DNA from 4 places in the Paenibacillus sp. 2TAF8 genome. Region 2 is predicted to be linked to each of the others. Evidence: riboswitches for the same ligand, from Rfam matches in the RefSeq annotation. Region 2 holds a riboswitch; each other region holds the start of a gene.
The links. A riboswitch is a leader RNA that binds a small molecule or an ion and turns the genes downstream of it on or off. The one in region 2 is predicted to bind cyclic di-AMP.
Positions count from the first base shown of each region.

Region 1: it holds a riboswitch for cyclic di-AMP, as region 2 does, so the genes downstream of both, AB4Z30_RS26165 (ubiquitin-like domain-containing protein) here and AB4Z30_RS11890 (hypothetical protein) in region 2, are expected to answer to the same signal.
Region 3: it holds a riboswitch for cyclic di-AMP, as region 2 does, so the genes downstream of both, AB4Z30_RS22700 (C40 family peptidase) here and AB4Z30_RS11890 (hypothetical protein) in region 2, are expected to answer to the same signal.
Region 4: it holds a riboswitch for cyclic di-AMP, as region 2 does, so the genes downstream of both, AB4Z30_RS14385 (3D domain-containing protein) here and AB4Z30_RS11890 (hypothetical protein) in region 2, are expected to answer to the same signal.

Region 1 covers NZ_JBFRFN010000027.1:49,823-57,789, reverse strand. The annotation lists gene rsmI (16S rRNA (cytidine(1402)-2'-O)-methyltransferase) at 1-635, shown strand, start outside; gene AB4Z30_RS26180 (AbrB/MazE/SpoVT family DNA-binding domain-containing protein) at 874-1,128, opposite strand; gene AB4Z30_RS26175 (HD domain-containing protein) at 1,457-2,734, shown strand; gene AB4Z30_RS26170 (TatD family hydrolase) at 3,075-3,842, shown strand; cyclic di-AMP (ydaO/yuaA leader) riboswitch at 4,084-4,337, shown strand; gene AB4Z30_RS26165 (ubiquitin-like domain-containing protein) at 4,607-5,791, shown strand; gene rnmV (ribonuclease M5) at 5,946-6,491, shown strand; gene rsmA (16S rRNA (adenine(1518)-N(6)/adenine(1519)-N(6))-dimethyltransferase RsmA) at 6,496-7,398, shown strand; gene yabG (sporulation peptidase YabG) at 7,456-7,967, shown strand, end outside.
Region 2 covers NZ_JBFRFN010000006.1:389,118-397,084, forward strand. The annotation lists gene AB4Z30_RS11850 (helix-turn-helix domain-containing protein) at 1-303, shown strand, start outside; gene AB4Z30_RS11855 (hypothetical protein) at 395-1,021, opposite strand; gene AB4Z30_RS11860 (XRE family transcriptional regulator) at 1,052-1,255, opposite strand; gene AB4Z30_RS11865 (urease accessory protein UreF) at 1,519-2,220, opposite strand; tRNA gene AB4Z30_RS11870 (tRNA-Leu) at 2,654-2,736, shown strand; gene AB4Z30_RS11875 (hypothetical protein) at 2,982-3,464, shown strand; partial or broken gene AB4Z30_RS11880 (transposase) at 3,474-4,056, shown strand; gene AB4Z30_RS11885 (glutathione peroxidase) at 4,411-4,887, opposite strand; cyclic di-AMP (ydaO/yuaA leader) riboswitch at 5,267-5,442, shown strand; gene AB4Z30_RS11890 (hypothetical protein) at 5,557-5,988, shown strand; gene AB4Z30_RS11895 (HAD family hydrolase) at 6,147-6,845, shown strand; gene AB4Z30_RS11900 (Nramp family divalent metal transporter) at 6,977-7,967, opposite strand, start outside.
Region 3 covers NZ_JBFRFN010000018.1:103,363-111,329, reverse strand. The annotation lists gene AB4Z30_RS22725 (YkvI family membrane protein) at 1-466, opposite strand, end outside; gene AB4Z30_RS22720 (xanthine phosphoribosyltransferase) at 671-1,252, shown strand; gene AB4Z30_RS22715 (hypothetical protein) at 1,351-1,680, shown strand; gene AB4Z30_RS22710 (hypothetical protein) at 1,798-2,016, shown strand; gene AB4Z30_RS22705 (carboxymuconolactone decarboxylase family protein) at 2,194-2,523, shown strand; gene AB4Z30_RS22700 (C40 family peptidase) at 2,626-3,090, opposite strand; cyclic di-AMP (ydaO/yuaA leader) riboswitch at 3,096-3,227, opposite strand; gene pelA (pectate lyase) at 3,611-4,564, shown strand; tRNA gene AB4Z30_RS22690 (tRNA-Leu) at 4,770-4,854, shown strand; partial or broken gene AB4Z30_RS22685 (carbohydrate-binding protein) at 5,161-6,387, opposite strand; gene AB4Z30_RS22680 (divergent polysaccharide deacetylase family protein) at 7,048-7,914, shown strand; gene AB4Z30_RS22675 (N-acetylmuramoyl-L-alanine amidase family protein) at 7,889-7,967, opposite strand, start outside.
Region 4 covers NZ_JBFRFN010000008.1:178,673-186,639, forward strand. The annotation lists gene AB4Z30_RS14355 (DUF4247 domain-containing protein) at 1-203, opposite strand, end outside; gene AB4Z30_RS14360 (DUF4178 domain-containing protein) at 215-721, opposite strand; gene AB4Z30_RS14365 (DUF350 domain-containing protein) at 753-1,154, opposite strand; gene AB4Z30_RS14370 (PspA/IM30 family protein) at 1,250-1,921, opposite strand; gene AB4Z30_RS14375 (hypothetical protein) at 2,110-2,445, opposite strand; gene AB4Z30_RS14380 (polysaccharide deacetylase family protein) at 2,597-3,415, shown strand; gene AB4Z30_RS14385 (3D domain-containing protein) at 3,542-4,213, opposite strand; cyclic di-AMP (ydaO/yuaA leader) riboswitch at 4,216-4,411, opposite strand; gene AB4Z30_RS14390 (amino acid ABC transporter ATP-binding protein) at 4,595-5,317, opposite strand; gene AB4Z30_RS14395 (ABC transporter substrate-binding protein/permease) at 5,304-6,743, opposite strand; gene AB4Z30_RS14400 (M20 family metallopeptidase) at 6,968-7,967, shown strand, end outside.

The sequences.
Region 1 (7,967 bases), on a different contig from region 2:
TACGCTATATAATAGAAGGAAAAAATTTGGCACTGGTCAGTGATGCCGGATTGCCGGCTATTTCGGACCCGGGTTCTGATCTGGTGAAGCTTGCAATTGAAGCAGGTATTGCAGTGGTTCCGATCCCTGGACCGAATGCAGCATTATCAGCTCTGATCGTATCCGGATTACCCACGGAGCGTTTTACCTTTGGTGGTTTTTTGCCGCGGGAGAAAAAGGATATGCGTAAGGTACTGGAATCTTTCGATGAGTCCAATGGTACATTGCTATTTTATGAGTCCCCTCACCGGATTCGCAAAACGTTAATGTATCTGGAGGAAATTCTGGGCGAACGTTCAATTGTACTGGCTCGTGAGTTGACCAAGCGGCATGAGGAATTTGTCAGAGGTAGTCTGAAGGAATGCATGGAATGGCTCGAGGAGCACCCGCCTTTGGGTGAATACTGCCTATTGGTTGAAGGAATCAGAGAAGAAGAGCGTAAGGCTGAACGGGAGGCTTGGTGGCAGGTTCTATCGCTGGAGGAACATGTGGCACATTACGAAAATGAAGGAAACAGCCGTAAAGATGCGATGAAAAAAACAGCAACAGATCGGGGCTTGGCGAAACGAGACGTCTATAATGCATTGATTGAATAGTTAGCACTATTCAAAATACCAAATTTGGTTTTAAATACCTTAAAGAGAGATTAAATCCAAGCTTAATATAACCTTAAAATGTAAAAAGAGCAGTACACCTAAATGTGAAAGATATGTGTCTGCTCTTAAAGGTGAAAAAAGAAAACCTTCCATCGGTGGGTTCACACCGGGAAGGTCATGGAGAAATATAAAAAGGTTAGAATTAACGATTTGGATAATTCCATTATACCTGTTTTTCTTATTTTGCTACAGGTGCAGGGATTTCGGAAATACATTCGTTACAAACGATTTTACCTTTGAAGTAAGTTACGTTCTCAGCGTTACCACAGAAGATACAAGCTGGCTCGTATTTTTTGAGCATGATGCGCTCACCATCAACGTAGATTTCCAAAGCATCTTTTTCGCCAATACCAAGTGTACGACGCAATTCGATTGGAATAACTACCCGTCCCAGTTCATCCACTTTTCTTACAATACCTGTTGATTTCATCATTATAATCAGTGCTCCTCTCAGCTAACTATCATTGTCATTATTCGACATAATTTTATGTTTTATGATACTCATCATACCAACGATTCCCAAAACAGTCAACCTTAAAATTAGCTTAAAATATAGGGTGTTTTTCTTAAGTTTACTGGTGGTAAGGGATTAAGAGCAATTTTTCGTATATGAACATCCATGTAAGCTTTGTCGATTTGGAAACCGACAAAAGTGCTTTATTCGACAAAATTCGTCATAGTGTGTCGAATCTTTGTTGGGAAATGAAGCTGGAAGCGTTATTCTTTAAGGCAAGAGAACATTATAAAAGGAGTGAATCGAAATGGAACATCGTCTGACAGAAGAAAAAGTATTTAAAGATCCGGTACATAATTACATTCATGTGCAAGAACCGATTATATGGCAACTGATCAATACACCTGAATTTCAGAGGCTACGTCGTATTCGTCAACTAGGGACATCTTATCTTACTTTTCACGGGGCAGAGCACAGTCGCTTCTCTCATTCCCTAGGCGTATACGAGATTACTCGCAAAATTATCTCTCAGTTTGAACGAAGTCACTATTCCGACTGGCCGAAGGAAGAAAAGCTGGTGACATTGTGCGCAGCCTTACTTCATGATCTTGGACATGGACCGTTCTCTCATTCTATTGAAGAGGCTTTTGATATGAATCATGAAGATTGGACATGCCGCATTATCAAGGGTGACACCGAAGTAGGGGCGATTCTAAGACGATATGCTCCTGATTTTGACGAGAAAGTGGCTTCAGTTATCCAGAAGACGTATGATAAACCGATTGTCGTAAATCTGGTGACCAGTCCACTTGATGCGGACCGAATGGATTACTTGCTCAGAGATGCCTACTTTACAGGAGTAAATTATGGCACAATTGACCTGGATCGCATTCTTCGTATGTTGCGTCCGTTTCATGGACGAATTGTAGTCAAAGAGTCTGGCATGCATGCTGTAGAAGATTATCTAATGTCGCGCTACCAGATGTATTGGCAAATTTACTTCCATCCTGTGACACGCAGCTCCGAGATTATATTACGGCAAATCTTCAAACGGGCAAAAGAACTTGTGAAGCAAGGCTTTCCATTCCATTTCATGGTGGAGCCACTGCCAAAACTGTTTCTTGGAGAAATTTCAGTTGATGAATATCTGCAGCTTGATGAATCATTAATTCAAACAGCTTTTATGCAGTGGCGTAAGGAGGACGATTCTGTTCTGAGTGAGTTATGCGAACGTTTTATGAATCGCAGGTTGTATAAGTATGTGGAACTCGAACAGATGGATCTGGATATGATCGAAGAAATTCGGGAAGCGTTTGTAAAAGCAGGACTGAATCCCGAGTACGATCTTGAAATTGATTTTCCAACGGATAATCCGTATGATGTGTTTCGTCCAGATCAATCCATGGATAAACAAATTCTTTTGCTGGATCGGCAGGACAAGCTACATGAGTTATCAGAAGTTTCTGATATTGTGCGTTCTATCAGCGGACTTCATCTGGGCAAACATCATCTGTACTATCCGCAAAATAAGGTGGATGCTATCCTACATGAATTACCGTCCTATATACGCCCCTATTTTCTGTAATCATGAGTAATGCAGCCGGGTGAAACATTTTGATACTAAAAGACTTTCTAAGAGAGCTATTTTACATGATACATTAATCTGCTTTAATGGGGAGGATGTGTAGATCGACATAATTTTGTAATCTGTGTGAGTAAATATACAGTTTCGCACACCTGTTCTTGCAAGATGTTGATTTGACTTTTTATTTTTCTTCTATATATAGTAGCTTGAGCATTGAAAATGAAAACAACTGAAATGATTGCTTGTCCCAATCAATTTATGATGGAAAAAATAATTTTCGAATTCAAGTACAGGAAATAATCTAAATTTAACTTTCGACATGAAGGGAGAAATAAAGAGAATGTTATTCGACACACATACACATCTCGATGCACCACAATTCGACGAAGACCGAGAGGACATGATCCAGCGGGCCATTGATGCAGGCGTTACTCGTATGATCAACATTGGCTTTAATCGGGAAACCATTCCGACAACGTTGAAATTGGCTGAAACGTATGAATTTATCCATGCAGCTGTAGGGTGGCACCCGGTGGATGCAATCACGATGCAAGAGGGGGACCTGGAATGGATTGCATCATTGTGCAAACATGAAAAAGTGGTAGCTATCGGTGAAATTGGTCTAGACTATCATTGGGACACTTCGCCGAAGGAGGTACAGCACCGCGTATTACGACAACAAATTGCTCTGGCACGTGAATTAAATATGCCCATTGTTATCCATAATCGGGATGCTCATGAGGATATTGTGCGTATTTTGCGTGAAGAGAAGGCTGGGGAGGTCGGCGGTGTGATGCATTCCTTCTCAGGCAGCTGGGAAACAGCGAAAATGTGTCTGGATTTAGGATTCCATTTGTCCTTTGGCGGACCCGTCACATTTAAGAATGCAAAACAGCCTAAAGAGGTGCTAGCCAAAGTGCCGATGGATCGATTTTTCCTGGAAACAGACTCCCCGTATCTGACACCCCACCCTTATCGTGGAAAACGGAATGAGACAGCGCATGTACGTCTGGTTGCCGAAGCAGCTGCGGAAATTAAAGGCATTTCGGTGGAGGAAATTGCTGCAATAACCACCAAAAATGCCATGGAACGTTTTGGGATTCGGTAAGAAAACGAGTAAATCAGGTGAAAAAGGGAGTTATAGAGAGGTAATTTGCCCTTAGCCTCGAATAATTGAAGAATATTACAATATTTTAACCAAATATTTAGAAAAACGTACTTGATCCACGCTTTACAACATGCATCAAAACAGGATATCATCTTTTCAGTGAATTGTTGTGCGGAAAATTGGACAGATGTTCGGGGGATGAACAAAGGGACACTTTCCGATTAAACAACATTACTTTCATGAATCAATCTCGCTGAGTCTCCGTTATCGGAGAGCGGGGGAACCAATAGGGCTTAAACATCGGTGATTTAAGCCGGTGCGCATCGTTCGCTGACCCAAAAGCAGCGGAATGTTCTGCGAAGCCGTATTTGATTTCTTCTTTGGGTCTCGGGGTGAATTCAAGGGCATCCGCCATGAGCGGGTGGCCTAAGATAGGGCGGCTCTCTTTCGCCCGAACCCGACAGCTAACCTCGCAAGCGGAAAAAGAGAGGCAACCTCGTGCATGAATTTCCGATATTCAAAATTATTCGGAAGCCACGAAAGGGTCTCTTACACTCTTTCTTTGGCTTTTTTTGTTTTGAATAAAAGAAATATTGTCATCATACGGTAGGTATTCAGGAGGATGACATCATGTTGCGAAGAGGGGTTCATGGTGCAGAACCGGTCATTATCTCTGATCTGTGTTCTGTAGAAAATTTGGTATAGTCGCGTCAAAGACATCATGCATTACTTTAGACGGCGAGGCTATGAAGGAGGACGGAGAAGTGGGCATATTCCAACCAGAAGAGACCCATGAGTCACGATCATCCAGTAAGTCTTTCGCGTTGCGGTGGAAGCATGAGAACTTGCGTCAAATGGCATTGATCGCGATATTCTCAATTGCGCTTGCAATCATGATCTTGTTAGTCGTTTACGGTCAGGCCGGGAAGCAGGTATCACTGGTTATTGACGGCAAAGCTCAGATGGTAGAGACTCGTACAGGAATGCTTCAGGAAATGTTAGAGGAGCAATCAATCACAGTCAGCCCTCACGACAAGGTATCCATGCCCATGAACGGGGCAATTACCGACGGAGACCGAATCGTTATTGAGCGGGCCGTTCCAGTTAAAATCACGGCAGACGGAGACACCAAGACTCTTTATACAACCGATTCATCGGTACAGGGTGTAATTCAGCAATCAGGTATTGAAGTTGCAAATCATGATAAAGTGTATCCAGCGCTCGGAACCGCAATTAAAGCGGATATGAAGATTCGTGTAGTGCGTGTAACAAAGCATACAGTGGATGTGAAACAACCGATTGCTTATAAGGTTGTGAAAACGGCAGACCCGAGTTTGTTCCAAGGGGATAACCGTGTTGTAGTGAAAGGCAAGGAAGGCACAATTGTGCAGCATATCGAAAAGGTATTTCAAGACGGGGAACTGGTTTCCAAAAAGATGGTGGGTAAAACGGTCGCAGCCAATCGTGTAGATAAGGTGATCGCTGTAGGTACGAAGGCGAAGCCGGTTGTGAAGGAATCTGAAGTTCAATTGGTATCGGCCAAAACTTCAACCACCAAAACAGCAGTAACGACGAACTCGAAGAAAACATCTGCCTCGGGCAGCAAGGTGATTACGGTCTCCGGGAATTCTTTTAAGTATTCTAAAGTTTTGAAAAATGTATCGATGACTGCCTACTCTTCTGAAGAGCCGGGTATTGGTACAAAAACAGCTTCCGGTACTCGTGTAACGGAAGGGCGCACCATTGCGGTTGATCCCAAGGTCATTCCAATCGGCTGGTGGGTATACATCGAAGGCCTCGGCTTCCGTCGTGCGGAAGATACAGGTGGTGCTATTAAAGGGAATAAAATCGACGTTTATTACGACAGTGTGAAGCACGCCCTGAATTTCGGACGTAAAAAAGGCAAAACGGTCTATGTGATTGGTCCAGTAAAGCCTGAAGCGAACTAAAATCGTTTTACTTTGAAATGGGAATGCTATAAAATAGTGCATGAATGATTCATGCGGAATATGCGGCGGAGGGGTCTGAATTCAGTCTCCTCCGCCGTTTGGCAGAGAAGAGGATATTCCTCTTCTTTTTGCGTTAGAAAGGAAGAAACGGAACATGATAAAAGAAGTGATTGTTGTGGAGGGTCGTGACGACACGGTAGCAATTCGCCGAGCGGTTGAAGCGGATACGATTGAAACCGGAGGTTCTGCCATTAATCAGCGTATTCTGAAAAGAATCGCACTTGCTCAGGAGAGACGTGGTGTCATCATTCTGACGGACCCGGATCATGCAGGGGAGCGTATTCGCAAAATTATCGCCAATAAGGTGCCTGGCTGCAAGCATGCTTTCATTCCAGAGGCAGACGCAACGCGTAAAGGGGATATCGGGGTAGAGAATGCTTCACCGGAAGCCATTCGTCATGCACTCGCTCGCGTACATACATCCTATGAGGGTGCACCTAGTCTAATTGATTGGGAGGATCTGATCGAAGCGGGATTGATCATACATCCGCAGGCAGCCGCACGTCGTATGGAGATGGGCAATTTACTCGGTATCGGGTATTGTAACGGCAAACAGTTCCACAAACGATTGAGTGTATTCCAGATTACAAGAGAAGAGTTCTCCACTGCATTAGCGCAAATTGAACGTGAAGGATTGTGAGCATATGAAGGACATGGAGCAAACCATTGAAATAGCAACACCGAAACGTACCAAAGAAATTATTCAAAAGCATGGATTCTCCTTCAAGAAAAGTCTGGGCCAGAACTTCTTGATCGATCAAAATATATTGAATAAAATCGTGGGCGCAGCCGATTTGGACGAGACCAAGGGTGCGCTGGAAATTGGTCCGGGTATCGGAGCGCTTACAGAACGTCTCGCACGTGTAGCAGGCCCTGTTACAGCCGTAGAGATCGACCAGCGCCTGATTCCGATTCTCGGGGAGGTCATGGAGCCTTATCCTAATGTGCGTGTTCATCATGGAGATGTACTCAAGCTGGATCTGGCTGAACTGTTTGCCACGGACTTTGCTTCGGTCGAAAAAGTCAGCGTTGTAGCAAACTTACCCTATTATGTAACGACACCAATCATGATGAAGCTACTGGAAGAGAAGCTGCCGGTAGACAGTATCGTGGTTATGATTCAGAAGGAAGTGGCTGAGCGTATGGCGGCCGCACCAGGTTCCAAGGATTATGGAAGTCTAAGCATTGCCGTGCAGTATTACAGTATGCCAGAACTGGTCTGTGTGGTTCCGCCTACCGTGTTTATTCCACAGCCGAATGTAGAGTCGGCGGTAATTAAACTGAAGGTGCGTGAGCAACCGCCAGTAGAGGTCCCAAGCGAGAAGCATTATTTCGAGGTTGTACAGGCTTCTTTTGCCCAGCGGAGAAAAACGATCTCCAACAATCTCAAAGCTCGCTTCTTCACGAAGGAGAACAGAGAACAGGCGGACCAACTGCTGGAGAAGGCAGGTATCCAGCCTTCACGGCGTGGTGAAACATTAAGTCTGCAGGAATATGCGACCTTAAGTACTGTAATGTGGGAAGCGGGGGTTCGCGGCGAGCTTTAATTTCAATGAACCAATCCGGGTCTCTGCCCATACGATAGGGTAGAGGTGATAATGGTGATGAATATCGGAGACTTGGTCGTTCGGAAGTCATATGGTGGCGATGTGACCTTCCGGGTAGAAGGACTACAGTCGGATGCTGCGGTAATTAAAGGGACCGAGTTCCGGCTGTTGGCAGACTCCCCGGTGGACGATTTGATACAGGTTCCTTACGAACCACAGAGCGCAAAAACGCGTCAGGCACACATTAAAGCCCATCAGACGCTCTCACGTTTGCAGCAGAACCGAATGGAGCAGGCAGAGCGTAACCGGGAAGGGCTGATGCAAGAATGGACTGCTCAGCAGGAACCGGCGTATTTTGAAATGCCTGGCAAGGTGTTACATCTGGATGGTGACCCAAATTACTTGAAAAAAAGTATGAACCTGTATGAGCAACTTCGTGTTCCTGCGGAAGGACAGTATGTACATGAATCAGCCATGGCTGATACGTTGTATCGCCTGCTGCCCAAAGTCCGTCCTGATATCGTCGTGATCACGGGTCATGACGGTGTGCTAAAAACACGACAGCCTTA
Region 2 (7,967 bases):
ATCCCAAGTACAAATAAACTGATTGAAATTGCTTCATTTTTTGATGTTAGTCTGGACTGGTTAATGATTGGTCGTCTATCGAAGGAAGCAATTGTGCGGGAAAAGCGGGAAGATTATTTTTTTAACGTGTTGCGGCAATTGAATTGCCAAGAGAGTGAATTGTCGGCTGTAGAACAGTCTTTTATTAGTGAGTATATCGAGTTCACTCGTTATCGAAAATTTAAAGAGAGTAAAGATGCCGGCAGTTATCGTTACCAACCTGAATCGGAAGACGGGAATAAGTCAGAGCAGGAAGGAACGTAAGTGCCTTTGGATAATAAAAAAACCTCCATCTGTGCCGAATGTAATGCTTTCGGACAACAGGGAGGTTTTTTATTTAGAAATAGAGGGATTTTTAGTTGTGCTTATCAAGAATGTTGGAGTATTTCGGATATAACTGGCGGATACAATCTGGGCAGATGTCATGTGTAAACTCAACTGAAGTGTGTTTCTCCAAGTATCGTTCAACGCTGTTCCATTTGTCTGAATCGTCCTTGATGTGTTTGCAAACGGCGCAAATCGGCAGTAGTCCATAGAGTGTACGTGCTTCGGTCAAGGCTTGCCGCAACTGGAACTCTGTCTTTTTCTGCTCTGTAATATCTGTGTGAGCAATTAAAGCGAGACGGGAGTCTGCCTCTGGCTCATCCTGTAAAGGAGTGAGTTCAACGCGAAACCATTTTTCTTCGTTTTGTGGCGTAGTAACAGAGATATCGTATGTATGGGGCTTGTTAAAAGGTACGACGTTATGCCTCAGATACTGTGCAAATTTGGTTGGATAGAGGTTTTTCTGTTGTGCGGCCCAAGCCTCCATCAGATGCAGGTAATGATTATGTCGGCTGGCTGCCTGTAAGAAAAGTTTATGAAGTCCGTGCTGCCAGGCTTGGTTGCAACTTCGAATCATCCAATGATGATCTATAATGATCAACTGATGATTGGTGGACTGGAAGGATAGGCTTTCAATGTCACATGTAATATGTCTCATGAGAGAAGTCCTCCTTTTATGAAAAAAAACTTATCGTAGATCCTCGGGGATGTCTAAAATGTCGGCGACCTGATGTCTGAATCGAGTTGCTTTTCGTGTGCCATGTATAAGGTTGGATAGACGGTAAGGTGGTATGTCGTGTTGTTCGCAAAAGGTTTTCTGGTCAACTTGAAGCTCGGTTAGCCGTCGCTTGATAGCCCATCCGAATGGAGTGACTGGTTTTTTCTTGTTCAATAGGGTTCACCCCTGAGTGGATTTTATAGTATTCAGCAGGTCATTCTTCGTGTAATATAGATAGAAATGCGTGCTATGAATTCCATTATATACGTAAATTCGTCATCTAACAATTAAAAAATACGGAAATAAGTGTATTTTATGAATTATTATTACGTAAGTACGTGTTATTTGAATGGATGAATATGAAAAAACACGCCAGCAAGAGGATTTGCGGCGTGTTTTTGGTGTGTTCTGCAGAAAGGTAAGAGGAATGATGGGGTTTATGCTCTATAAGCGTGGAGACCCGCTCCGAGCATGTGGAAGCTGGGGAATAATGACTTCATAGACATGGAATTGGGGTGCATATGTGATTCTGAAGAGGAAGTGCTAACGGTAGTCCATTCGTTTTCGAGGTCTGCGGTCAGGCGAGACAGTAGTTCCCGAGTAGCAGTTTCACTTAGAAGTATAACTTTGCATGCTTCAGATACGCATGCATTCATGGCTGAATGCAAGTAACCGAGAACCGCCTCTTCGACGGGGATGTCGAGGTGGTGGTTGATCCAGGCGTGAACAGTGGAGAGGCAGCCAACCGAGTTGTATTTGGCGAAGATCTGTTCAAGTGGGCTAAAATCGATCCAGGGGTGCAAAGCTCGAGAGAGTTTAATTAAACGTTTGCCTATGGTTGTTGCTTGCCCTCTCAACTCAGGAGGGGTCCGTTGTATGTGCACAAGTTTGTCGATTAAGGCAATTCTCCAAGTATCCTTATGATCAGTCGCGGCATAGATTCCCTTGATGGCCATTCCTTCGAGTCGCACGAGACTTGGGTGTAGCTGGCAACGCATAAATGATTCGAGGTCTTCGGCTGTCCGAATGGTGCCTTCCTTGATGTGGGCGTCTATACCAAAGAAATGGGTGAACCCTCCCACCTGGACAGAGGGGTCAAGCAGTTTGGTGTAATCGAGCAACTTATTCCCACGGTTCACGATCTTTCGCCTCCTGTGGTTTATTGTGTTAGGTTTTATTACGCGTTTTTAGTTTTAATTAATTTTTATGTGTGAATTCGAATTATATGATATATATATTCACATAATTATCCTTGTTTTGTCAATCTTTTGCGCAAAAAAATAGATTTATTATATATAACATGTTTATTGTGTTAATTAATATAACATTTTATCTGATGTGAATATGAAATCATTTGTTTTCAAATGACAGCTCTTTTTTGAGGAATCAGATTTAATGATATGTGCTTTCTAAGGAAATATGACTGAATTTTGTGCAGATTATAGGCAACCAGAAAGGGGGAGTGCATAGCTTAATGTTAAAACGTTGTAAGATGAGAAAAAAGTAATAAAGTGCTTTACTTTTTCGTGGTAATCCGGTATAATTAATTCTGTTGCCGATAATTTACGACATGCGGTCGTGGTGGAATGGCAGACACGCTATCTTGAGGGGGTAGTGGGCGTATGCCCGTGGAGGTTCGAGTCCTCTCGACCGCATTATATGAAAAGTCCTTGTAGATCAAGGGCTTTTTTTATTTATTTACTAAACATATATGGACATTTTTGCAGGTCAAACTTGTCTCTGAAAATCTTTATTTAGACTGAGGTGATTTACTGACAAAATTAATCGATTCTTGCGCCAGAAAAGGCGTTTTTTTTATATTCTTAATTAACTACCATTATATATAAATTTATTGTATAATGGAATTGGTTGTAAATTTTGATAGAAGGATGGGATAAAAATGAGGCTTAGAAAGTTGATTACGGTCCTTTTAACTTCAATGTTATTACTAACTCTGTCATCATCAGTTTTTGCTAGCGAGATAACACCTACAGCGATAGGAATAGGAGATACGAGGGATGACGCTATTTCGTTAATCTTTGCGAATGGTAGCAATAGGGCTGAATATTCACTATTCTTGCAGAACAATAGTGACCAAGACTGGTTTAAGTGGACAAATACTACTGATAAAACACGATTTGTTAGAATTGAAAGCCTCAGTGAAGACAGAAGCATAACAAACAGATTAGGAATTCAATATGATTTTAACAATGGTTATCTTTCTACTCTAATGTATGCAGATACATCAGGAATAAGCTCGGGTCATATTATGAATATTGTACCAGTACCTCCGGGGGCCACTATTTACATGGTAGTAGACGCTCCAACTTTATATGGTGTACAGCAATATAAATTATTCTTTTATGATTTTGAAAGTCTTTAAAGCTATAAGACCGTCATTGCTGATGCGGGGATGGTAGTGAGGAGAATTACAGTTATCTGAAGGGAAAAACATTCAGGGGATCGTGAAGTACGGAACGTATCACAAGGAAAAAACAAGGACTTTTCAGCGAGCTATCGGTAAAGAAGAGAAACTGGACTTACAACGAAACGTCAGATACATGGACTTGTGCAGCTGGACAGACGTTATATTTTCGGTATGAAAGTCGGACGGTGAAGGAGAGCGGCTACCCGATTCTGACACGTCATTACCTGAGTGAGGATTGTAGCCAGTGCCCCCTGAAGGGCACATGCACAAAGGCTCAGGGAGACCGGGAAATTGCATTTAGCTTGACCTACATGCGGCAAAAAACGAGATGAGAGAACGTCTGCGTAGCGAAGAAGGATACACACTGTCGGTTCGGCGAATGATCGAGCCTGAAAGTGTGCTTGGGTAAAATAATCGAGGATTCCGAAGATTCCTGCTTCGTGGCTTGCAAAAAGTAAGCTTGGAAGTCGGGTGGCCTTGCCTTACCCACAATCAGCTCAAAAAAGCAACAATGACGGAAAAACGTAAACGGGACCAAGCAGGATAAACCTCTGCTTGGTCCCGTTTGAACGTATCGGTGTTCAATCTCTTCACCGATGTTCGTTTTTAAAGGCTTTTGAGACAGCGCTTATTACTGAGAGAGAAGAAATCAGTATGGTCTTTATTGATATTCGCCATCATACCCTAAGTGGCATGGCGTACGGCTTGATGGGGCACAAAAGAACAAATAGGCAATATAGATGAACAATAGCAGCCTTGCAAACAGATCTAGACTACATTAAGAGTGGAATGGATGCTATCCGAATGGTATATCAAAAATATAAAAAACCATCCTGCAGATTGGAGTAAATCCTGACCTCATTGCTTCCGGATGGTTTGTTTATTAATTGTAAAAATAGATTTATTTGAGCAGTTTCTGAATATCTTCTTCAATTTTGTCTGGAGTGGTCTGCGGGGCATACCGCTTCACAACTTTACCATCTTGATCGACAAGGAATTTGGTGAAATTCCATTTAATCGCTTTGGAGCCGAGCAAGCCTGGCGCTTCTTTAGAAATATGCTGGAAGAGTGGATGAGCACTGGAACCATTGACGTCAATTTTCTCAAACATAGGGAAGCTTACGCCATAATTCATCTGGCAGAACTCCGCAATATCATCGGAAGAGCCTTTCTCCTGCGCGAACTGGTTGCTTGGGAATCCAAGCACTTCGAATGGAGCATCTTGGAATTTATCCTGCAGTTCCTGCAAGCCTTTGAATTGAGGGGTAAGACCACATTGACTTGCGGTATTCACAATCAACAACACTTTGCCGCGATATTGGGACATTTCAATCTCTTGTCCACGGAGAGTGTTTACTTTGAAATCATAGACTGACATGGGGATTGCCTCCATCCTATTATTCTTGATATATTTATTATATTTTAAGCAATTAAATAATGCAAAACTTATTTTGGTTTATCGTTGTTATGTTCATTCGCTAAGTCGGAGTTCCGCATAGGTGAGGAATACACGAATTAATTTTCGTGCGGCTGAGAATTAGATAGCTTGGATGAGATGGATGGCGTATAACCTCATTGTAAGCGTTATTATTAATGATTATTGCCGGAAATCTGACGATTCGGTGATCTGTGTGCACTTTACATGATCATGGCACGGGTGTATGATTCATATCGTAATTTGAATTTTAATTAAATTGTACATGAAAAACGAAACAAACGATAATATCGATCGATCTTTTACTCAAGATGTACGAACGATGTTTTAATCGCTGAGTTTCCATTCGTAATGAATGGAAAACGGGGGAACCAACAGGATGTGCTGTATTACAGCAGCAGTCATCTATGGGGTGAATTTTCCGGTGACAGCTGGAAATAGGGCGACTCTCGCGTCCGAATCCGTCAGCTAACCTCGTAAGCGTTAAAGGGAGAGGCAACAAACCGCACGCTGGTTCATGGCGCTTATGCCATGGATTATTTAAGAAGCGTTTCGGAGGCCTTGGTCCCCACGCTTCTTTTTTGTTGTCTTTTCACGCCAAGGGAGGAACGAATGATGGATACAGAGATGATTTTGGTAACGGCACCGAACGAAGCCGGACGTAAATTTGTTAAATTGCTGATGTACAAAAAAATGCCTTTTGCCGTTCTGACGAACAGTGCTGGTGAGGAACGCAAGCTTCGCCGGATTGGCGTAGAACACGTCATTCGTATGAATACGGCAGCGGCTGAGAAATGGTTTTTGCCGCAGGGAAGTGTAGGAAATGTATTTATTTTTGAAAACAGTCTGAATTTGACCTGCCGTTACCTGCAGATTTGCCGCTCGTGGACATCGAAGTCTTTGTGTGTGATCACCGAGCAGAGCCATCCTAAAGGGATTTATCGGGGTATGGGAGCAGATAAAATTGTATATTCGTTGAATGGAGAAGTCGGCTTTCTTCTCAATAGTTGCAATAAACCGCAAGCTGAAGTGAGCAGCTTGTGATTGAGATTGATCCAAGGTAAGACGCCTGTTATAATTGCAGGTATAGACTAACGGAATTTGAGGAGACTCATGCTTGTCGTGGGTCTTCTTTTTTTTATGGAAACAGTACGGTAGTATAGAAGCGAGGGGCGACCTGTAGCTTACGAGGAGGAATCAGCGTGCCGGATATTGCCGGATTGAAGTGGCTGTTTTTTGATGTGGGGGATACGCTGGTGGATGAATGGGAGCCAGTAGATGATATTATTGGGCAGTTCGTTCGTGAGGCTAATGATTACGGCTATCCAGTAAAGATCGAGGCGGTACGAGAACTGTTTGCTACCTGTTACCGTAATTATGAGCAGTGGCCTATGAAAGTAGCCATACGTACATATATTCATGATGAAGATCACCGCATTCAGATTCAGAACAAGCTCAAATTCCATAAAGAATTGGAGCAACCTTTTCCTTCTGCAACCAAGGTGCTTGAACAGCTTTCGCAGCACTATCGTATTGGTATTATTGCCAATCAGAGCCCCGGGACTGAAGCAAGGCTGGAGAGCTACGGACTTCGTAAATATGTCCATGTTCTCGCCTGTTCGGCAGAAGAAGGGGTGTCCAAGCCTGATCCGGAGTTGTATGCGGTTGCTCTGAAGCAGGCTGGATGCGCGCCCGAAGAAGCGGTTATGATTGGTGATCGAATCGATAATGATATTATGCCAGCACGTCGTTTAGGCTTACGCACCATTCGTATTTTGCAAGGGTACGGAAGGTTCCAGCCAGAGCTTTCGGATGGCGAGCGTGCAGACTGGACAGTGGAGTCTCTGGATGAATTGCTTCCATTACTTATTGCTGATGGGGATACGAGCGGATCTGTATGAGCATGAGGTTAGATCCGGCCCGAGTTAAAGGTATAAATGGCTGGAGCTGGTTAAAAATAAAGGCATGAAAAGGCTGATGCGCCCGGTATGAGGATACCGTGGCACATCAGCCTTTTCAATGGCATTCTAAGTTAGAACTGAATAATGGTCTGGACAATCAAATACACATTCAGCACTACGATAATAACGGCAATAGACCAAGATACGATTTTGAGCCACAGTTTATTGACAAAAGCCCCCATACGTTTTTTGTCACTTGTGAACATCACAAGCGGTATGACGGCAAATGGCAGTTGCAGGGATAGGATGACCTGACTCAAGATCAGCAACTCTTCTGTGCCGCGCTCACCGGCAATAGCAGTGACGATGACAGCGGGGATGATGGCGATCAGACGCGTGACCAGTCTGCGCAGCCAAGCCGGGATACGGATATTCAGGAATCCTTCCATAACGATCTGTCCTGCGAGCGTGCCTGTAAGGGTAGAATTCTGACCGGATGCGAGCAAAGCTACACCGAACAGGACACTTGCAATGGTTGTGCCAAGCAACGGAGTTAGCAAATGATAGGCATCGGATATCTCTGCTACCTGTGTCATGCCAGCGCTGTGGAATACAGCTGCAGATACGATCAAGATGGCCGCGTTAATGAACAGAGCTAGCGTCAAAGCAATGGTTGAATCCATCGTGGTGTAGCGAATAGCTTCTCTTTTGCCCTGAGTCGTTTGCTCAATCTGGCGTGTCTGTACGATGGATGAATGCAGATACAGATTGTGCGGCATAACGGTAGCTCCGATGATGCCAATGGCGATGTAGAGCATGGCCGGGTTCTGCAAAATTTCGGTGCTAGGAACGAATCCGTGAAGAACACCGCCCATATCAGGTTTCGCCAAAAACAGGTCGATGCCAAAACAGAGAGCAATGGTTGCCATTAGCACGATAACGAGTATCTCCAGCGCACGGAAGCCTTTATTTTGCAGTACAAGAATGAGTAACACATCCACTGCGGTGATGATTACCCCATATAACACGGGGATATTAAACAGTAACTTAAGGGCAATTGCTGAGCCGATGACCTCAGCCAGATCGGTAGCGGCAATCGCAAGCTCACACAAGATCCATAAC
Region 3 (7,967 bases), on a different contig from region 2:
GCAGGGACAACAGGAGCATCATGGGCACAACAATACTGTTCATTTGCAGAATAGCTTGCATTCCGCGTCCCAGAAGAAGGTATGTACCAATCAAAGTAATGATCAAACCTGTTTGGTAATGTAAACCCAGATGTTCCATAAAAACAGAGCCTGCTCCCGCGAGCATGACGCTGTTTACTCCGATCAGAACAATAAGAGTGATCCATGTGATCCATTTTCCAGCTTTATGGCCAAACAGATGTTTGTTGAGATCCTCATAGGAACGCGAGCGGGTATCATGAGCGATAAGCATCATTTTGGTTCCGAGCCAGACAAAAAGCATGGTGGACAAAGCGATGGTGATTGTGGCCCACTTGCCATACTGGGTAAAAAATTGCAATATTTCCTGTCCAGTGGCGAAGCCGGCCCCTACCACGGTTCCAATGTATGTGAATGCAATCTGTAGCACCCGGAATACCTGTTTCATGTGTTTCCCCTTTCAGGTCCCGGGATTGTTGGACATGCGGGTACCATAGTACAAGTTATGCTTGACCAATGAAAGTCATGACTGCAGGATCGGCCAACGAGTCTGAATTTTCGGGTTCTATGGCCTTGTGGTTGATTTCGCTTGAACTTGTAGCTGGATATATGATACTTTAAACCTCATAGGATAGGCTTGGGAGGTCAAATCATGGACGTATTAAAACAACGAATTTTACAAGAAGGTGTCGTCATTTCCGATCAGGTATTGAAGTTGGATGGTCTATTGAACCATCAGATTGATCCTGCATTAACGATGGAGATGGGACGAGAATTTGCTGCACGCTTTCGCGAGAGTGGAGTGACGCGGGTGATTACGGTTGAATCTTCAGGGATTCCGGTTGCTTTTGCCGCAGCACATGAACTGGGGGTACCTCTGGTATTTGCCCGCCGCAAAAAAACGCTTCTGGCCGATCCTGATGCCTACTGCGAGCGTGTACCATCCTTTACGAAAGGGATCGTAACGGATATTATGGTATCTCGCGAATTCATTCATGAGAATGACCGCATTTTGTTCATTGATGATATTATTGCGAACGGAGACGCTGCCCGCGGTGTCATCAAAATTATCGAGCGTTCCGGTGCAGAGCTTGTGGGATTTGGTGTGGTGGTCGAGAAGTGCTTCCAGGCTGGTGCCCGCACGATCCGGGAGCAAGGGATTCCAGTTGAGGCGCTTGTCCGTATTCGTTCACTGAATCATGGCACCGTGCAATTCGACGATAATGAAATATGACATTTTGAAGGAAATAGGGCCTAATTTTTGAACTATGACTTTGCATGGACGCCGATTTCCTTTATAATGAGTTTATGTTAGGGAGAGGAGGCAACACCATGGGGAACCAACCGGCAACAGACCAATTTTTCATTGATAAGCTGGCGGAATCGAAAGTTCATTTTGAACGTGCCCTGGATTGTAAACATACGGAATTCGATGACCTTTATCCCTATATGATTGAACATCCTCAATTTTTCTGGTACAAACGCTATGTTGCCTGGTCAGAATTACTGACGATTGTAGGCTTGTGTGAAGAGTTGTCCTTCTCTTGGAAAGAACAATTTACACCGCACCAAGTGGAGTACCTTGAAGAACGTGTGATGTCCGCCAAAGTGCTTGATTTTTGGTTCGAGAAGAACGACAGCAAAGAGCACGCGCAGCGGTAACTCTCAGTCGGGACATTTTTTTCGAATGACATGACAGTCCAATACAGTCACGTGAGACCTAAATGATCTTTCATTTAGGTCTCTTTTTGTAAGTAATTTGAATATAGGAGTATGGACATGATTAGTGATACAGAGTTGGATGCCCTGCGATTGTCAGGGGAAAAGGTAAGAGTGGTTCGCGATGAGCTTGAGTCTAACGATGTAACGGGCATCGTGGTAGCTTGGGATGATGAACAAGTGTTGATCCGCAGGCAGAATCGCCGTGTTGTGAAGCTGGATCGGTCATACCGTTATCAGCTGTTCAGTGAGCCGCGTCAAAGTGCCCTCAGTGAATAAATGACATGAGTGCTTGCTTAACGGCATGCTTTCTTTACTAAAGCGTATTTCTTCAAAACAAAATGTTTGGATTTACCACCTAGGCTTAGCATATTTGCGACACACGCGAGAGAAGATAAATACAGTGAGAGTGGAAAAATTCGCTGTATTTACAGCCGAGAGGGTGTGCTTAAAGCTATGACATTGATGAATGATAAAGTTCATGCTTATAAGGATCAGATTGGTGCATTAAGTGATGTTCTCCCAGACGTGGTGAAATCATATCATGAGTTTACGGGAGAATGCTTCCAGCCTGGTGTGCTTGATGCCAAAACGAAGCAGTTAATTGCATTGGGTATTGGGTTGTTCGCTAATAACGAAGTGTGCACGTTTTACCATGTAGAGGAAGCTCGCTCCAAAGGTGCGACTGATCAGGAAATTATGGAGACCGTGGCTGTCGCTGGAGCAGTAGGAGGCGGACATGCCCTGTCACAGGGAGCCATGCGTGTTCAGAAGGCACTGCATTAGTTTTAATGTCTACATCGAAAAGGAGGTTCCGGAACAAACCGGAGCCTCCTATTTATTGTTACATTTTATATCGAAGTGGAGTGGGACTGACTAGATGTCTGCTTAGAGTTTTCCCAACATCTTGTTATACATAAATTGTCCTGTCACTCGTCTTGCGGTTACATAACGGTCATTAAAATACGGATTGGACAACTTGGTGATGCTGACACCTTTGCTACTGGAAGCATGTGCGAATTGACCTCCGCCTATGTATACTCCTGTGTGTGAGATGCCTTTACCTGTTGTGTTGAAGAAGACCAGATCTCCTGTGCGAATCGTAGCTTTGGAGACGGGTGTCCCTGCTTTCGCTTGTTGTTGCGACGTACGCGGCAATTCAATGCTGTATTTGTTAAAAAGATATCTCATAAACCCGGAACAATCGAAGCCAGCCATAGTTGTGCCGCCCCATTTGTACGGGATGCCTGTCATATTATTAACCACCGTATTAATTGTGCTTGCCTCTGTGCTTGTTGCCCCGGATGTAAATAGTACAGCAGCTCCAAAAATGGAAATGATCAGTTTTTTCAAAATCAATGTTCTCCCTTCGATGCCTACGGAGTTAGCTAAGGGTTCGGTAGAAGGTTCCCTATATTTCCTATGTATAAGAATAATTCACCCAAAATGGTTCCCCCGTTTTCAATCCTGAAACTCGGCAAATGAATAATTAAGTTTTTGTAACTATTTGAAACTATATTGCATAAATGCGTAATTGTCAAACCTGTTTAAAGCACTTCATTTAGCGTCAATGTTAGCGGAATTATCATTTTTCGTCATAATAATGTTTAAAAGAGGGGGTAAAGATTACAAAAAAGTCATTAATGTTTCATCAGAGAGAGACCTGGATATTAAACAAGTTTGTCAAGAGCTAAAAGTGTTATTCCTATATGTTAAAATAAAGAGAAGTTTTGCGTTTTGTTGCATATATTGACAAAAGTTTATTTATTGCATATCATACAATTAATAAATACAAAATTTGTATTTAAATTGTTTTCATTGGAATTTGTTTGGTTGATTAATCAAATTTGTGAATTGGGGAGTGTGTTGTCTTGTGAAAGCAAAAAAATTAGTAACATTTGTACTGGCATGTTCCATGGTATTCTCCGCAGCAGGAATGGCTGTCCTTCCTGTACCAACCGTATCGGCAGCTGATGCTTCCGGTACAACAGCYAGTCTGTCCGATATTTTAAAAAATCAGCGCCCGGATGGAGGCTGGAGAAAAGATTACAGTCAGACGTCAGGTGAATGGGCCAAATCAACGATCGATAACAAAGCTACATACTCAGAAATCAGAAGACTAGCAAGTGAGTTCAAAAAAACAAATGACCCGCGATACTCGGCTGCAGCGATCAAAGGCATCAACTTTTTGCTTAACATGCAGTACTCCAATGGCGGTTGGCCTCAAGTCTATCAAAGCTCCGGCTATCATAAACATATAACCTATAATGATGACGCGATGATTAATGTATTGTACATGCTGGATGAAGTCGCAGGACGTAAGGGGATCTTTTCCTTTATCGACAGTTCTCTCGCAAATCGCAGTAAAAATGCCGTTTCCAAAGGAGTGGATGCCATCCTGAATACCCAGGTAGTATCGGGTGGGAAGTTAACGGCATGGGGACAACAACATGATTCCAGTTCACTGAGACCAGCCGGGGCCAGAATCTATGAAGTGCCTTCATTAACGGCAGGTGAGAGCGTAAACATTGTGAAGTTTCTGAAAACGAGACCGGCTAATTCAAGAATCACTGCATCCATCAAAGGTGCCGAAGCCTGGTTTAACAAAGTGAAAATTACAGGATATCGGTATGAGAGAGCGAATGGGGATAGCCGAATTATTGCTGATTCCAGTGCATCACCGATCTGGGCCCGTTTCTATGAACTCGGTACAGACAAACCGATCTTTGTGGGACGTGATGGCGTTGTGAAATATAAGCTGAGCGATATTGAAAAGGAAAGAAGAGGCGGTTATGCATGGTACGGCAACTGGCCTTCCAAGCTTTAGAAAGTTCTCTTTTTGACTGGATATTCTAATAAGTCCACTGGTGCCTGAAATATAAGTTTAATCTATAGCAGGCCTGATCAGTGCGAATCGGTTACATATCTGATTCGCACTGATTTGTGATGGATAGATATGTGTGTTGACATGTTAAACTGCGCATGGTATATTATTTCTTGTCGCCGATAATAATCGGAGAGACACAATATATGCGGTCGTGGCGGAATTGGCAGACGCGCACGGTTCAGGTCCGTGTGGGCTAACCCCCCGTGGAGGTTCGAGTCCTCTCGACCGCATCGCATAAAAAGGTTCCTCAGATTAATTTCTGAAGGAACCTTTTTTATTTTTCTGAGTAGACTTATAATTTCTTTTCTTGATTAAAAAAGCCCTCAGTTCCTTCCATGCCAACATTGGGCAAGGTTCTGAAAAGAGGGCTTATTGCTTAATTCTTATTGATTCACAGGTTCGGCAGTGGGTTCAACGGTAGGTTCAACAGCAGGTGTAACATCTGTTTCAACGTTAGTCTCCATGTCTGTCAATGGAAGTTCAATCTCAAATTCGGACGCAATGTCCTCTTCAGAGATAAAGTTCGTACCCGATAGATTAGCTACGAAAGTGGTTACACTTCGTGCTGGGAGCTGTGCGGTAAACGCACGGTTAGAGACATTAATTGCAGGTTGACTAGCCAGGTTCCGACTAGCGTCTGTTACCCAAGAAGATACGCTGGAAGCATTGCCGTTCTGCAACACAAATTTTTGGTTAACAGCAGATGTACCGCGGTTAATCGCTACGATAACCACTCGGTTATTGCCTTTGTACGCAGAAACGAAAGTGTTTGTATCCGGGTTTTTGGAAGCATCTACTCTGACATAGCCTGGGCGAATGAATTTAGAGAAATGAGCCATATTGTATCCGCGCTTACTGATCGTACCGTCTTCCTTCATTGGTCCATATGATCTGCGGATATACCACCATACATAGGCTTGAAAGTCGCCCTCCACCATTGCATTGTGCATGTGGTAGGAGATGTCGAGCGCTTCCGGCCAGCGGTCAGCGGAATTGTTGTCACTGTTCGGATAATATACTTCAGTCATCCAAAGCTCTTTGCCAGCGCCCTTCTGTTTGAAAAGAGGATAGGCAAAATTGTTGAACTGTGTTCCATACAAATGTGCTCCCAGAATGTCCATGTTAGCAAGTGCCTGTGAATCATTCAGGATTGGGTCGGATATGTTTTTCAAGTATTGGAAGGATTCTGGAGCCATGACTTTGGCACCTTGAATGCTACCTGCATTTTCTTTCATGAAACGAAGAATCTCTTGCGGTGTCCACCAAGTCCATTCATGAGCGTAATCCGGCTCGTTTTGAACGGAAATGGCATACAGGTTCACGCCGTTATTTTTCATATAAGTTACAAAATCATTCAGATGTTGCGCATAAGCAGCGTATTTGTCATACCGTAATCGTTTTGCATTGGGATCACCGTTTCGATTAAACGTTTCAACCATGCTGCTTGGAGGATTCCAAGGCGATGCAAACACGATAGCTCCCTTTTCAATCGCACGTTTGGCTGTAGCCAATTCACGAGACCAGTTATTCCGATCCGGGTCAACCCAGATTCGGAGCACGGAGAATCCCAGTTGGTTCTGATCATTTCCGAAAGCGGTTTCACGTTGTGCTGCCGTTAAGTCACCAATCCAAGCGGGATGGTTAATGCCGCCGAAGCCACGTATTACTTGTTTCTGTGAGGATAAGTTAATGTTGGCGTCACTCGCTGCGGATACGTTCGTTGGGGTTAACATCAATGGTAGTGCTGTTAAGCAGGCTAACATAATGTTGACTGATTTTTTAAATTTGAGATTCAACTTCAATGTGCTCACTCTCCTCGGTATAATTGACTTGCGTAAGCTTGGACAAGAAATGTAAATTCCTCGGTATAGCTTCGAAAAGGGTGGGGCATCACTTCCTCTCAATGTAGAAATGTGTTTAATGGATAACTTGGCTAAAAATCTTTGTTTTGTAAATTCTACTATATTATTCCTGTTAAAAATACCTGATATATTGCAGTTCTTTGTAATTTTTTATATTTTCATGACATTATTGCTATTTTCATAGCAGAATGACCTTCTTCGGAATTTATGTCAGAGCGGGAAACAACTTAGAAGGAGAAGGGGGGGGGATCATTCAGAGCATGTTGCTCCCGAGGCAGATAGAAGTCAGTTGATTCAAACCAAGTATATTGAGCGTTTAGCTCGGGCATTAAACCGTGAACGAAAGAGAGAAACCTCTGATTTTTGAAAAGCGGATCATTTTACTGAAACGTTAAGGGTTCCATTGTAGGAAAACTTATGGAAATTCAGAATGTAAAGCTTGCTTTGATGCAGGCTTTTTTGTGTTCCAGTTGTCCTAGAATGAATTGGGAAAGGCAGCTTACATATAAGTGCCCATGATATCAAACAATGAGAACAACACGTTAGAGGGGGTTGCAGGGTATGAAGCGAAATAAAAGAAAACAGGGCTGCCTGGGTGCACTGAGATTTCAATTTTGGATCTGCTTGTGTGTCGTAAGTGTAGTCATTGGAACAGGCGGAACTGAAGTTTCTGCCATATCACCGGAGACGACTTCATCAACTGCTTCTCAGCTCAATCGACTGGCCATTATTATTGATGATGTCGGTAATGATATGAAGGGTACGAAGGAGATTTTGGATATGCCTGTGAAGCTGACTGTTGCCGTGATGCCTTTTTTGCAAACAACGAAACAAGATGCAATCGCTGCGCATGAAAAAGGGATGGATGTGATTGTACACATGCCGATGGAACCCAAGAAGGGAAAGCCTGAGTGGCTTGGACCAGGGGCAATCACATCCAATCTGACGGACGAGCAGGTTCGGGAACGGGTGGAAAAGGCTATTGATGATGTGCCCTATGCCATTGGCATGAACAATCATATGGGTTCCAAAATTACTTCCGATAAACGTATCATGTCTATTGTGCTGGATGTATGTCTTGAGCGAGGTCTATTTTTCGTTGACAGCCGTACGAATTTTCGTTCCGTAGTTGGTGAGCTTGCCGTAGCCAAAAATTTGCCGCCCGTGGGCAATGACATTTTTCTGGATGACCAAAATACGAAGGCACACATTCGCAAACAGCTTGATCTGGCTGCGAAGCATGCGGTTGACAAGAAAAGCTGCGTTGTCATTGGACACGTGGGGCATACAGGCATGAACACCTCTGCCGTGATTCGCGATTCAGTCTCCCGCTTGCAAAACCAGGTTCAATTCGTAGGCATCGGAGAGATGGTACGAGATGTATGGCACTGGCAGGCCGCACCTAGGCTACCGACAGATAATAAATAATACCTTCGGCAATCGACTGGGCAATCCGTTTTTGTTCTGCGGGATCATTGATT
Region 4 (7,967 bases), on a different contig from region 2:
TGATCAGACAGTTCCTTTGCCACTTCAGGAACCGTACGATCTACGGCCCGGTACACATAAGACGTGGATTGACCGCTACCACTTACCGATTCAAGAGGATATGTATCCTGTACGGAAGGAGCGGCACCGCACGCAGACAACAGAGACATCACAAGGCTGAGGACCAGCATTAATTTTAATCCATGTGCCAAGCGTTTTTTCATTGGAACCTCTCCTAGTTCGAACGAATCACTTTGATATCCGCAGGAAGAATGGACTCACCTTCATAGAGGTTAAATCTTCTGTCTTGCCATTCCACACGAAGAAGTTTGTTATCATCCGATTGATACTGCCACACCAGTTGCTCACCAGCCTGACCATAAGGTGTTCTGCCGACGGTCTGCACCATACCTCCATACTCTTCCTCCAAATGATACACATGATCATCCAGTTCAAGAATGGTAGGCACCTCGTCTGGCGCATCAAGTCTCCCATCAATAGGAGTATACAGGGCGTAACGTGTGATCTCACGCTCTTCCACATGTAAATATCGGAATAAACTACCGTCCTGTAGCGTTAATACAACTGCATTACGAGCTCGATTCTGCACCCTGCCAACGACTTCATAAGTGACCAGAGACACTTCGCAGATATCACCAGGAGCAAGCTGAAGCATCGTTTTTTCCGCTTTGGGCGGCTCCGGCTTTGTTAGTATTCCTTTTATACGTTTCCATACACTCATGCCAATTACTCCTGTTCCTTATCTTATCGGCTTACAGGCATGCTGCAATGATCAAGGCGCCTACGATATGCAAAGCGCCGGAGAACAATCCATACCCTGTCTTACCTTGCTGTATTCCCGTATCCAGATCCAATGTGGCCCATCTGCGAATCATAAAGTGAACCACACTTTCCAGAATCAATAAAATGATGAAAGATACGACAGAAACGAGCAACGCTTCTCCAAGATGTCCTGCCGTTGAGATGGATGTTGCAAGCACGTAACCTTGCGCAAACAACTTCATCACCATCCGGGTGGTTACCGCCATATTACCAGCCTTGACTTCAGCAAAGTCCTTGTATTTCGTAAAGAGTGAATCCACATACATCAGTACAAAGAGCAAAACCGAACCTGAAACTGTCCAGACCAGCATCGCCAAAATATTCAAATCCATTTACACAGCCTCCACTTATCAACATGATTCGCATTTAAAAGCGAAGGAGAAACATTGTTCTCCTCCGCTGGTTAACCCTGCTGACTGCCAAGGTGTTAGTTTTTATTCTCGTACTGTTTCATAAGAGCAGCAAGTTCGTCCTCAACAGCCGCATCCTTACCAAGCTTCTCGAACTCTTCGTCAAGCGACTTGCCTTTGGAAGACATTTCGTTGCTTGCTTCCGCCTGTGCTTCCATCTGCATCATCTTCTCTTCCATACGTTTCATGCCTGCGCTTGCGGTGTCCGCGCTAAATCCATTCAGTGCTTTATTGATTTCCGTTTGTGCTTTAGCTGCATTATAACGAGCAACCAGCGTTTCACGTTTATTTTTCATTTGAGTCAATTGTTTGCGCATCTCATCAAGCTTACCACGAAGATTGTCTGCAGATGCTTTGTTTTGATCGTAACTGGCTTTGTATTCCACCATTTTCTCTTCTGCTGCTTTTTTCTCTTCAAGAGCGCGGCGAGCAAGGTCCATGTTCTGTGCACGAGCTGCCGTGTGAGCCTGCTCTTCGCGTTTCTTCACAAGTGCTTCCTGTTCCTCGAACAATTGCTTGAACTTCTTCTCGATCGCGATTTGCGAAGCTACTGCTTTCTCTGCATCTTCCAGATCTTCTTGCATGTCACGGATATATTGATCCGTCATCTTGATTGGATCTTCAGCTTTGTCGATAATCGCGTTAATGTTGGACATTGTAAGGTCACGTAATCTTTTAAAAATGGACATTTGGTTTATTCCTCCCAGTGGATAGTGCATTGTATATAAAGATACATACGCAGCAACCTGCAACTCGTTTCAATTTTGCGAAAAAAAATTAAAACTTGATGACAACCTCTAATATAAGGAGGATTACCACTTCAGATTTCACTTATCCAGACATTTAACTTTTGGCTTGTTACGCAGAAGATTCTAATTCACTCTTTTTTATTCAGTTGTTCATCCATAAGTCTCTCTGCAGTCTGCACGATTTCATCGATCTGCATGCGTGTAATACTGTCAAAATGGATTCCCATAATAACAGTTACCGTCACTTTCAATTGAAGAGCCGCTTTGCGGGCGAGCCGCTCACATAGCTCTTGTTCCTTATGCCCCGGGATATGTACCGTCGTTCCACTAACCCGCTCATGGTCAACATAGAATGTAGCCACAGCCCCAATATGAGCTTTACCTCCCGTAACCAAAAACACCTTGTCCTGTCCTGCATTAAAAACCTCTAAACGAATGGATTTCAAATCATATGTACTCATCATCTCTCCACCTATCCTTCTCTATATGTTATATATGGTGGAATTATGGCTTTCATGACCTGATGATGCAATGAAACTTCTCACACACGCATAAAAGAAACATGCAACGGGCATACCATAGAGAACGCAATTTTGGAAAAAGGAGGCCGATAACATGCGAATACGCCTCGTTATGCTCGCACTTGTTACTATTATATGTTCTGGGGTTTATACAGCTCCTTTAGCCGGTTCTCCTCTGCCTGCTACTTCATCGGAGGAACCTTCTTCAAACCCGAGTGATACACCGGCTTCTGGCTCAGATGTTAGAGAAGAACAGTTGACTCTGGGCGAGCTTCGGCAGAAATACGCGGATACGTTCAAAACCAATGGCCCTTCAACCAAGCAAGTTGCGCTAACTTTTGATGATGTGCCTGATCCAAGATTTACGCCGCAGGTACTTGATGTATTAAAAAAATATAAGGTTCGCGCTACCTTTTTTGTTGTCGGCAGTCGTGCGGAGAAACACCCGGACTTGGTGAAACGTATGGTGAAAGAAGGACATATCGTCGGCAATCACAGCTACAATCATCCTGAATTCAGCAAGTTATCGATGACTGCCTTTCGCAAACAAATATTACATACCGGCGATATTATTCACCGTCTGACAGGATATACGCCCAAAATGATTCGCCCTCCGTATGGGGACATTAACGAAGAGCAGTTGCGGTGGGCCGCAAAACAGCATTACAGCATCGTGAATTGGAATGTGGATTCTCTCGATTGGAAAGGACTATCCAAGGAAAAGGTAAAACATAATATTCTCAGCGCAGTGAAACCCGGTTCCATCGTATTACAACATGCTGGCGGCGGTACAGGTTCGAACCTGAAAGGTACTGTAGATGCGTTGCCTGAGGTTATTGAGGAATTGCGAAACCGAGGGTATGAACTAGTTACCTTGGACGAGATGCTTAAACTGCCAAAAGAGAAACACTGAGTGAAAAACAGGGTGTCCTCTGCGTCATCATGAATCATGCCTACCATGATGACGCAAGAACACCCTGTTTAAGTTAATACTCCACTCAACTTATGACCCAAATCCATTAAGGGGAGGGTTTAAGCCTTATTTTAAAATGTACAATTCAATATCCTGAAAACCAAACGAACTTACAAACTGTTTGCTTCCAGGAATGAAGATGTCGATGCGATTCCCCTTAATCGCGCTGCCTGCATCCAAAGCAGTTGCTATGAAAGCCTGTTTAGGCAACCCTGGATGTGTATGGCCAGTCACCAATACCTTTGTTCCAAATGGAATTACCTTTGGATCCACTGCGATCGTGCCCAATTCGAGCGGGTTACCAAAATAATCAACAGGGCCCCATCCACCATTTTCGGAAGCATCCGCGGAATATGCTGTTGCTTTAACATTCAGCGTTTTGCTGTAGTCAAGTGTCTTACCCCAAGCTTGTACCACTTTATTATCCGGATTCACGTCAAGGCTTGCAGTTGTAACCGTCGTTTCCTGCGACTTCGCTTGAACCGGTGCTGCTACGGCTTTATTTTCGTTACCCGGAATGGTAATTTTCAGACCACCATAGATGTTATAAGGTGAAATGTCTTTATTCGTTTTGATTAATGTGTTCATATCAATGCCATATTGCTTGGATAAGGTGAAGAAGGTGTCCCCTTCTTTGGCCACATGAACGGAATCCGCGTGAGCTGGAACGGCTTGAATGAATAAAATCGATGTCAGTAGTGCGATGGCAGTTTTGGCTAAACGTTTCTTGTTATACATGGTCTTCCTCCCTCATGATGCCTGCGAAGTTAGTTGTCGGATTCGGATGGAGGAGCCCACCCTATAGGCTTACTTGACATGTTGAAGCAATATGTATTCCTAATTCACCCCAAGCAGTATGTTTATCGAATAAATAAACCTATCTGCATCGTTACGTCCCCCGCACTTCCGCTTCGGAAGTTTCGGCAGACTTGAATATATCACAATTTTGTAACCTTAAGCTGTAGTAAATGTTTCCATTTGGCGTTTTGATATGATAATCAGGTAACAGAAACGTTACTTTCCCACATCACCTATCATACTAAAACAAAATAGCGTTACCGGATTATTTGATCCGATAACGCTGTTATCCATTTGATTCTATATATAAGATTGGATGAATTAAAGTACCTTTGCAAGAAAGTCTCGTGTACGCGAATGTTTCGGAGCTCCGAACACCTCATCAGGGGTGCCTTCTTCGACGATAACCCCGCCATCCATAAACAGAATCCGGTCGCCCACTTCACGCGCGAAACCCATCTCATGCGTTACAATAACCATCGTCATTCCGCCTTCGGCAAGCCGTTTCATGACTTCCAACACTTCTCCGACCATCTCTGGGTCAAGAGCTGATGTTGGCTCGTCAAACAGCATAACATGCGGCTGCATGGCGAGTGCTCTTGCAATCGCAATCCGTTGCTTTTGTCCGCCTGACAGTTGATTGGGATATACATCTTTTTTGTCCGCCAAACCAACTGTCTTTAGAAGATCCTCGGCTATTTTGTTTGCTTCATCCGTGGATTGCTTTTTCACCTTGATTGGAGCAATCGTAATGTTTTGCTGAACAGTTTTATGTGGGAAAAGGTTAAAATGCTGGAACACCATGCCCATCTTCTCACGCGTAGCATTAATATTATGCTTGGGATCGGTAATCGACACGCCTTCAAAATTGATCTGTCCCGATGTTGGCTGCTCCAGCAGGTTAAGACAGCGCAAAAAAGTACTTTTCCCCGAACCCGAAGGACCAATAACTACAACGACCTCACCCTTGCCAATCGTCACGTCAATGCCTTTCAGAACATCATTTTTACCATATGATTTGTGTAATTGTCTAACGTCTATCACTTGCACCCAACTTCCTTTCCAATCGTCCGAGCAGCTTGGACAAAATAAATGTCATGACAAAGTATATCGCTGCTGCAATAATGAACGGGTTAAGACCCTGGAATGTGAGATTTTTAACGACACTTGCCTGATACATAATATCCACCATACCGATAACCGAGATAATCGATGATTCTTTGATGATCGTTACGAACTCGTTACCGATAGCTGGCAAAACAGCCTTGAAGGCCTGTGGCAGAATAATGTAACGCATCGCTGCGCCTCYGCCCATCCCAAGTGAACGAGCTGCTTCCAGTTGACCACGATCAACGCCTTGAATACCGGCGCGGAAAATCTCGGCGAGATACGCACCACTGTTAATGGAAAGCGTCATAATCCCTGCCTGAAGTGCCGAGAAGTTAATACCAAAGGTTAAGGACACCCCGTAATAGATAATCATGAGTTGTACCAGCATTGGCGTACCCCGGATCACCTCAACATAGGTAGTACCAATCCAGCGGAGAATTGCCATATTATGAAGACGGAACAGGCAGATGATCAGCCCGATAATAACTCCGAATAATACACCCAAAGCCGACAGCAGGAGTGTGTAACCGATACCTGTCGCATATAAACCTTTGTACTGCCAGAACAGTTGAAAAATATTTTGAGACTTGTTGACTTTATCAGCCATCAGGAGACTTGCTTCCGTAACCATTTGGTTGATTTTATCTTCACTTTTCAAGCGATCCAAGGTTTTGTTCACAGAGGCTAACAGCTCTGTATTGCCCTTACGAATCCCGACAGCTGCCTCAGCCTGCTCTTCATCTGGAACAGCTGCAGCAAGACCGATAATGTCATCCAGATACCCAGCAGCTACAGTATCTTCGACAATGGCTGCGTCAACACGTTTTGTTTGCAGTTGAAGCACGATGTCGGAGATTTTATCCAGTGAAGTTAGCTTTGCTCCTGGAATCTTTTGTCCAATCGTTTCTTGGATGGATCCCTTCTGCACACCGATTTTGACATTTTCCAGTGCTTTCATGTCTGGATATTTGTCCTTGTCGACATTGCGAACCATAATCACTTGTTTGGATCTATAATACGTATCTGAGAAATCAATGCTTTGCTTACGCTCATCCGTCGGTGTCATGCCCGAGACGACCAAGTCTACACGGCCACTCTGAAGCGCGGGTAGTAGTCCGTCAAAACCCATATCCTCAATAACGAGCTCGGCTCCGAGATCCGCTGCAATTTCTTTGGCAATTGCAATATCAAATCCAACGATTTCGTCTTTGCCATTGATGACTTTGTGGAATTCATACGGTGCAAAATCGGCACTTGTCCCTAGCACCAGTTTTTTACCGCCTGAGCTGTTGTCAGTCGTTCCACTCGCCAGCGCCGCAGGTGCAGCCGCCGTAAGAAAAAGAAGGAACGTTAACAGCATTACGGTATAACGACTTATTAATTTCAACCTTGTTCTCCCCTTACAATGCTATAATTACGATTACATACTGATTCGTCAGTCATGTTGATGACTGAGTCATTATAAAGTACAATGCATGATTATGCAATGCATTTTCAAGATTGAATCTTGACTTGTTTCTGAAAAAATACTGCAAACATGTTATAATCATTAAATTATTTTCAATTTGCCTAAGGAGTTAAGCTATGACAACCAATAAAAATCAGATCTTTACCGTTATTGATCAATATGCTTCCCGTTTCAAAGACATTTCATCATATATTGGAGCCCATCCTGAACTTGGCAATGAAGAATACTTGGCCTCCGCCCGTTTAAAGGAAGAACTTTCCTATCATGGATTTGTTGTGGAAGCTCCGATTCTTGGATTAGATACAGCTTTCATCGGAACTTACACTTCAAGCAAGCCGGGCCCGACGATTGCATTGTTATGTGAATATGATGCTTTGCCGGAAATTGGTCATGCTTGCGGACACCACTTAATCTGTATGATGAGCCTCGGGGCAGGCGTTGGCCTGAAAGCCATTGTGGACGAAGTCGGCGGAACGATCAAGGTGTTTGGTACACCTGCTGAGGAAACACGCGGGGCTAAAGTTCCGATGGCGGAAGCGGGGTTATTTGATGATAGCGATGTTGCACTTATGGCGCATCCGTTCTATGCCTACGAAAAATCAGGCAGTTCCCTCGCTATTGATGCTGTGCAATTTGAGTTTCATGGCAAATCCTCACATGCGGCAGCCAGTCCGCATGAAGGAATTAATGCACTCGATGCCGTCATTCAAACGTTCACTGGAATTAATGCCTTCCGGCAGCAAGTAAAGAGCAATGTTCGTATTCATGGAATCATTAACAGCGGCGGACAGGCTGCCAACATTATTCCGGACTATGCTTCTGCTCAGTTTTATGTACGTGCAGCCACACGTAAAGAACTGAATGTGCTGACCGAGCGGGTCATTCAGATTGCACAAGGTGCTGCACTTCAGACCGGATGTAAACTCGTGACATCCAACTACGAAACATCCTATGATGAGATGGTTACAAATGAGACCTTCTCTGACGCGTTCAGTCAGAATTTAATGGAACTTGGCATTCCGCAGGAAGAAATCGTCAGTGGAAACGACCATGGCTCGATGGATATCGGTAATGTCTCTCTGAGATGCCCAGCAATTCATCCTTATATCCGTGTTG